Regions from separate parts of the Devosia albogilva genome, predicted to be linked through region 1. Evidence: predicted binding sites of a transcription regulator. Region 1 holds the regulator's gene; each other region holds the start of a gene.
What was found. The regulator HrcA, encoded in region 1, represses chaperone genes, less so after heat shock. The targets are predictions, from matches to a motif close to GTTAGCACTCNCNNNNNGNGAGTGCTAAC.
Positions count from the first base shown of each region.

Region 1 (2,263 bases):
CCTTGGTGTTGCCGAAGCTGACGAGGCAGGAGCCTTCCGCCTTCATGGCGACGCCGCGCTCGATGGTGACGGCGCGCATCTGGTTGGGTTCACGGCCGGAAGGGCGCATCGGAAGTCCAGGGTCGTTGCAGTTAACCGCGTCTTAACCCTACGAGGCCCCTGCCACAAGCGCCCGAGCCTTGGCGCGGGGCGGCTATGCGCTTAAATAGGGGAGCACAGTTAAAGCCGACGATTTGAATCGAAACCCCATGCGTCCAGCCGAAGACTTTCTCTCCGTGCTCAACGCGCGCAGCCAGGACATCTTTCGAAAGATCGTTGAACGATATCTCGAAACCGGGGCCCCGGTGGGTTCGCGCGACGTCAGCCGCATGCTGCAGGTGGAGCTGTCGCCTGCTTCTGTCCGAAACGTGATGGCCGACCTCGAAGACCTCGGCCTGATTGCCGCCCCCCATACCTCTGCCGGACGCGCCCCAACCCAGGAAGGGTTGCGCTTTTTCGTCGACGCCATGCTGGAGGTGGGGGACGTCGACGAACGGGAACGCCAGCGCATCGCCCACTCCATCGGCGGGCAGCCGCAGGGACGGGTGGAAGATGTGCTGACCGAAGCCAGCCAGTTGCTGAGCGGGCTCAGCCACGGCGCCGGGGTGGTGATCGCCGTCAAGGCCGACATGGTGCTGCGCCATCTCGAATTCGTGCGACTCGACGCCACCCGGGCCATGGCCATTCTGGTCGGCCAGGATGGACAGGTGGAAAACCGCATCATGGAGCTGCCGCCGGGCTTCACCGCCTCGGCACTGCAGCAGGCGGGCAATTACCTTGCCCACCATGTGGTGGGGCGCACCCTTTCGGAAGCTCGCAAGGCGCTGACCGAACAGCGGGCGCTGCAACGGGCGGAGCTCGACGAGTTGACCGCCAAGCTGGTCGACGCCGGCATCGCCACGCTCAGCCGCCCCGGTCCCGACAACGAGCCGACGGTGATCGTGCGCGGCCGCGCCAACCTGATCAACGACGCCATGGCCTCGGACGACCTGGAGCGCATGCGCCAGCTCTTCGATGAACTCGAGAGCAAGGATGGGCTCCTGGAACTGCTCGGCGACACCGAGAAGGCGCAAGGGGTGCGCATCTTCATCGGCTCGGAGAACAAGCTGTTCTCGCTATCCGGCTCGTCGGTGATCCTGTCCCCCTACAAGGATGCCAGCGACAAGGTGGTGGGCGTGCTCGGGGTGATCGGGCCGACACGGCTCAACTATGCGCGGATCGTGCCGGTGGTGGATTATACCGCCAATGTCATAACCGCGATGATGGCGCGGCGCGACCGCTGAACCTTGCGGGTTCCCGAGGGTTGAAAAGAAGAACCCGTTGGCCGATATGGCTCAGCAAAACCCCAGTCCAAATGCGGATAGTGAGATGATGAGCGACGAAACCGCCGCCCAGGCGACAGAGGCCGAGATCGAGACCCCTGCCGAGGAGACCCCCGAGGTCGACCCGCTGGAGGCCCTGCGTGCCGAGAATGCCGAACTGCGCGACCGGCTGCTGCGCAGCGTGGCGGAGATGGAAAACCTCCGCAAGCGCACCGAGCGCGACGTGGCCGATACCCGCTCCTACGCCATTTCCGGCTTTGCCCGGGACATGCTGAGCGCCACCGATGCGCTGAACCGGGCGCTGACCATGCTGCCAGCGGAAGCGCGCGAATCCACCGATCCGACCGTGAAGTCGCTGATCGAGGGCATCGAGCTGGCCGAGCGCGAGATGCAGCGGCTCCTCGCCAAGCATGGCGTGACGCCGATCGAGGCCGAAGGGCTGAAGTTCGACCCGCACCGCCACCAGGCGATGTTCGAAGTGCCCGACCCGTCGCGGCCGGAAGGCACGGTGGTGCAGGTGGTGCAGGCAGGCTTTGCCATCGGCGACCGCGTGCTGCGGCCGGCCATGGTGGGCGTCGCCAAGGGCGGCCCGAGCCATGCCGCGGGCGACGAGGCGGTCGACAAGAGCGCCTGAGGCCCCACGCAGACTTGCTGTATGATAGCCCCCGGTTTGCCGGGGGCTTTTCTTTGTCGGGGGGCGTGCGCAGCGCCTGCGGGCTTGACCGGCCGTCTGCTTCGGTCTGCGGCGCCTTGGTGAGCACATGTATTTACCAGCCCCAGACTGCCCTCGGGCGAAGACCCGAGGGCCTGTCGCCGCCGCCATCGCAGCGTCGGTTTGCGCCGATAGTGGCCCTCGGGTCACGCCCGAGGCGCAGTGGGTGGGGCGGGAGTGCTTCCTTTGG
Region 1 is NZ_JBHUNP010000001.1:1,715,929-1,718,191, reverse strand. It holds gene rph (ribonuclease PH) at 1-109, opposite strand, end outside; gene hrcA (heat-inducible transcriptional repressor HrcA) at 249-1,322, shown strand; gene grpE (nucleotide exchange factor GrpE) at 1,369-1,995, shown strand.

Region 2 (2,263 bases), 740 kb from region 1:
GGATTCGAGGATCGGCAGGATGGCCTGCAGGTTCGAGAGCTTCTTTTCGTGCAGCAGGATGACGGGGTCCTCGAGGACGGCCGTCATCTTCTCGGCATTGGTGACGAAGTAGGGCGACAGGTACCCGCGGTCGAACTGCATGCCTTCAACGACGTCGAGCTCGGTCTCGGCGGTCTTGGCTTCCTCGACGGTGATCACACCCTCGTTGCCGACCTTCTGCATGGCCTCGGCGATCATGTCGCCGATTTCCTTCTCGCCATTGGCGGAGATGGTGCCGACCTGGGCGACTTCGGCCGAAGAGGTGATCTTCTTGGACGAGGCCTTGAGGTTGGAAACGACTTCGCCGACGGCGAGGTCGATACCGCGCTTCAGGTCCATCGGGTTGAAGCCGGCGGCGACGGCCTTGATGCCTTCGACGACGATGGCCTGGCCGAGAACGGTGGCGGTGGTGGTGCCGTCACCGGCGATGTCGTTGGTCTTGGAGGCGACCGAACGCAGCAGCTGGGCGCCGAGGTTCTCGAACTTGTCTTCCAGTTCGATTTCCTTGGCGACGGAGACGCCGTCCTTGGTGATGCGCGGAGCGCCGAACGACTTCTCGATGACGACGTTGCGGCCCTTCGGACCGAGCGTGACCTTCACCGCATTGGCGAGGACGTTCACGCCGCGCAGCATCTTCTCGCGGGCGTCGGTAGAGAACTTGACTTCTTTGGCGGCCATGACTGGCTCCCTAGATGTTCTGGGTTGATACGGAAAAGGGCGCGAGAGAGCCGGTTAGCCCTCGATCACGCCCATGATGTCGGATTCCTTCATGATCAGCAGGTCTTCGCCGTTCAGCTTGACCTCGGTGCCGCTCCACTTGCCGAACAGCACGCGGTCACCGGCCTTGACGTCCGGGGTGATGATCTTGCCGGAGTCGTCGCGGGCACCGGGGCCCACGGAGACGATCACGCCCTCGGAGGGCTTTTCCTTGGCGGTATCGGGGATGATGATCCCGCCCTTGGTCTTTTCTTCGCTGTCGACGCGGCGGACGACCACGCGGTCGTGGAGAGGACGGAAGCCCATGATTGCTCCTTGTGGCATCAATACTGGCAATTTCACGGCTGTTAGCACTCGCATGAAGTGAGTGCTAACAACGACCTCGGCGATATAGGAGCGCCCCCGGAGCGAGTCAAGGACCCGTGAACTCGCTCCCGCATTCGCGCGTTGAGCACCGAATGCAATCAGCAACTTGGCAGGTCCACATGACGGATAGCGACGTCTTCATCCGCCCGGTTTCGGGCCGCGCTCATGTCTCCTTCGATGGCGCCGAAATCGGCAGTTCCCTCAACGCCCTGGAACTGCACCAGCCTGGCGCCCCGGTGCGCATCTACTTCCCGCGTGACGACATCCAGCCCGGCATCCTCGAACTCTCCGAAACCCGCGGCACCGACCCGGTGCTGGGCGAGATCCACTACAGCACCATCAAGACCCTGACCGCCACCGGACCCGACCAGGCCTGGTTCCATCCCGAGCCGCCGGCCGAGTTCGCCGATCTGACGGACCTCATCGCCTTCTCGGGTGATCGCATCGAACACCGCTTTTCCGAGGTCTGATCCGCCGGCACCCTCTTCCCCCGGCACGACCCCTGCGGCATAAGGGCCTCCATGACAGACTCCCCGAACTACCAGATCAAGCTCCGCCGCACCGGCGGCATGGGTGCCAACGCCAACTGGCACTGGGAAATCCACGACGCCGACGGCAAGGTGATCAAGACCGGCAGCGCCGTCGGCCCCGAACACAAGGCCTTCGCGACCGCCCGTATCGCCAAGGAAAAGCTGGAACAATCCGGCCGCTGAGGCGGGATGCTCCCAACGAGCTAGCGGTGGCTGTGGATGGGCCGGCACCCCCACCCTTGATCCCTTCCCACAAGGGGGAGGGAGACGATGAACACCGGCACCGTGGCTCCTGCGCCTCCCTCCCCTCGATGGGGAGGGAATGAGGGTGGGGTGGGGCCTCGCGCACCAGCCTTGCAGGTGCGGCTCCTAGCCGACGGAAGACCACGAAGCCGTGACCCCCACCAGAACCCAGCCTCTGCGCGGCATCGCCCTCAAGATACTCTCCGTCTGCGCCTTCGTGGTGATGGCGACGCTGCTCAAGGCGACGGCCACCATTCCGGCAGGGGAGATGGTGTTCTTCCGCTCCTTCTTCGCGCTGCTGCCGGTCTTTGCCATGCTGATCTGGCAGCGACGGATCGCCGATGCGTTCCGCACCAGGCGGCCGATGC
Region 2 is NZ_JBHUNP010000001.1:2,459,743-2,462,005, forward strand. It holds gene groL (chaperonin GroEL) at 1-717, opposite strand, end outside; gene ACFSX5_RS12360 (co-chaperone GroES) at 772-1,062, opposite strand; gene ACFSX5_RS12365 (DUF427 domain-containing protein) at 1,215-1,592, shown strand; gene ACFSX5_RS12370 (hypothetical protein) at 1,644-1,835, shown strand; gene ACFSX5_RS12375 (DMT family transporter) at 2,047-2,263, shown strand, end outside.
Region 2: a site for HrcA is predicted at 1,103-1,131, ahead of ACFSX5_RS12360 (co-chaperone GroES). Genes of this name have one in related genera too.

Region 3 (2,263 bases), 1.6 Mb from region 1:
CATGTTGAGCGTCACGTTCTCGAGCTTGATGCCCAACTCTTCGGAGATGACGTTGCCGCCGGTGAGGATGGCGATGTCTTCCAACATGGCCTTGCGGCGGTCGCCGAAGCCCGGCGCCTTGACGGCCGCGACCTTGAGGCCGCCGCGCAGGCGGTTGACGACCAGAGTCGCGAGCGCCTCGCCTTCCACATCTTCGGCCACGATCAGCAGCGGCTTGCCCGACTGAACAACCGATTCAAGAACGGGCAGCAAGGCCTGGAGATTGGAGAGCTTTTTCTCGTGGAGCAGGATGTAGGGGTCTTCGAGTTCGACCCGCATCTTCTCGGAGTTGGTGACGAAATAGGGCGAGAGATAGCCCCGGTCGAACTGCATGCCCTCGACCACTTCGAGTTCGGTCTCGGCCGTCTTGGCTTCTTCGACGGTGATCACGCCGTCATTGCCGACCTTCTCCATCGCCTCGGCGAGGAACCGGCCGATTTCGGCATCGCCGTTGGCCGAAATGGTGCCCACCTGGGCGATCTCGCTGTTGGCGGTGACCTTCTTGGCGTGGCTCTTGAGGTCTTCGACCACCTTGTTCACCGCAAGGTCGATGCCGCGCTTGAGGTCCATCGGGTTCATGCCGGCGGCAACCGCCTTGGCGCCTTCCTTGACGATGGCCTGGGCCAGCACGGTTGCGGTGGTGGTGCCATCGCCGGCCAGATCATTGGTCTTGGAGGCGACTTCGCGCACCAGTTGTGCGCCCATGTTCTCGAACTTGTCTTCGAGTTCGACTTCCTTGGCGACGCTCACGCCATCCTTGGTGATGCGCGGTGCCCCGAAGGATTTTTCGATGACCACGTTGCGGCCCTTGGGACCGAGGGTCACCTTGACCGCATTCGCAAGCGTGTCCACGCCGCGCAGCATCTTTTCGCGCGCATCGGCCGAGAACTTGACTTCCTTGGCAGCCATTTTCTGCTTTCTGCTCCCTAACGAATGACTGTGACTCAGGCGGCCTTTCGGGCCGGTTCGGCAGCCTCGATGATGCCGAGGATGTCGCTTTCCTTCATGATCAGCAGGTCTTCGCCATCGAGGCGCACCTCGGTGCCGCTCCACTTGCCGAAGAGCACGCGGTCACCGACCTTGACGTCCAGGGCGACGATCTCGCCCTTTTCGTTGCGGGCGCCGGCGCCGACGGCGACGACTTCGCCTTCAGACGGCTTTTCCTTGGCAGTGTCGGGGATGATGATGCCGCCGGCGGACTTCTGATCGGCCTCGATACGGCGAACGACCACACGGTCGTGCAGGGGACGAAGTCCCATGGTCCAACCTCCACATAGAGACAATGACGGAGCTTCCCCCGGCATCCCCGGGAGGAAGCGATCATCAACTTAGGAGGGGCAAAAGCCGGTTCAAGAGGTGCAGTGCGAAAATTTTGGCACTCCCTGAATGGGAGTGCTGATTTGTGTCAAGCACCTGTTTGTGCTCGCCTATTCGGGAGTGAACCAGCAAGGGACTCCCTGTCATGACCGATCGTGCCTTTCTCAAGCAGATGGCGGGCTATGGCCTCACCACGGCGCAGATCCACTACCATCTGCCGGACCAGCCGTCGCTGCTGCAACTGTTCGTCTGGCAGGAATACGACCTCGCACCGCAGTTTCCAGAGTTGAAGGCGTTCCTCGATTTCTGGTCGCGCGAGATCGAGGGCAAGCTCCATTCGGTGACGGTGGCCCATGCCGGGCTGATCCGCCCGGCCGAGTTCCGCAACGCCGCGGGTCTGGTAACCCTGCACTAGCCTGCAGCGGCAAGGCGCTTGGCTGCGGTCGCCGAAGCAGGAGCGGGGCCGGAGGATTGCCGCTCGATCAGGTGGCCGCAGAGCATCACGCGAACCGGCACGCTGGGGTTGATGCGCTGGTGGATGCGATCATCGAGCACGCGCGCCAGCCCGGCGCCGATCTCCTGACCCTGTGTTTTCACCGTGGTGAGGTTGGGGGTGATCTGGGTGGCGGCGGAGAAGTCGCCGAAGCCGATCACCGTGGCATCGTGCGGGATCTTGTAGCCCATGCCCATCAGTTCGGACATGGCGGTCAGGGCCAGCCCGTCATGGGCGCAGAAGAAGGCTGTGGGATTGAAGCCTTCGTCCAGCAGCTCGCGGAAGCAGCCCATGAACATCTTCTCGGAATCGAAGGTGAGCTGGCGCAGCTCGACGTCGGGGTGCTGCTCCACCACCTCGCGCAGCCCGTAGAGGCGCTCGACGCGACCGCGGTAATTGGCCGAGCCCTGCACA
Region 3 is NZ_JBHUNP010000001.1:3,345,131-3,347,393, reverse strand. It holds gene groL (chaperonin GroEL) at 1-948, opposite strand, end outside; gene groES (co-chaperone GroES) at 984-1,298, opposite strand; gene ACFSX5_RS16700 (usg protein) at 1,502-1,771, shown strand; gene ACFSX5_RS16695 (LacI family DNA-binding transcriptional regulator) at 1,768-2,263, opposite strand, start outside.
Region 3: a site for HrcA is predicted at 1,411-1,439, ahead of groES (co-chaperone GroES). Genes of this name have one in related genera too.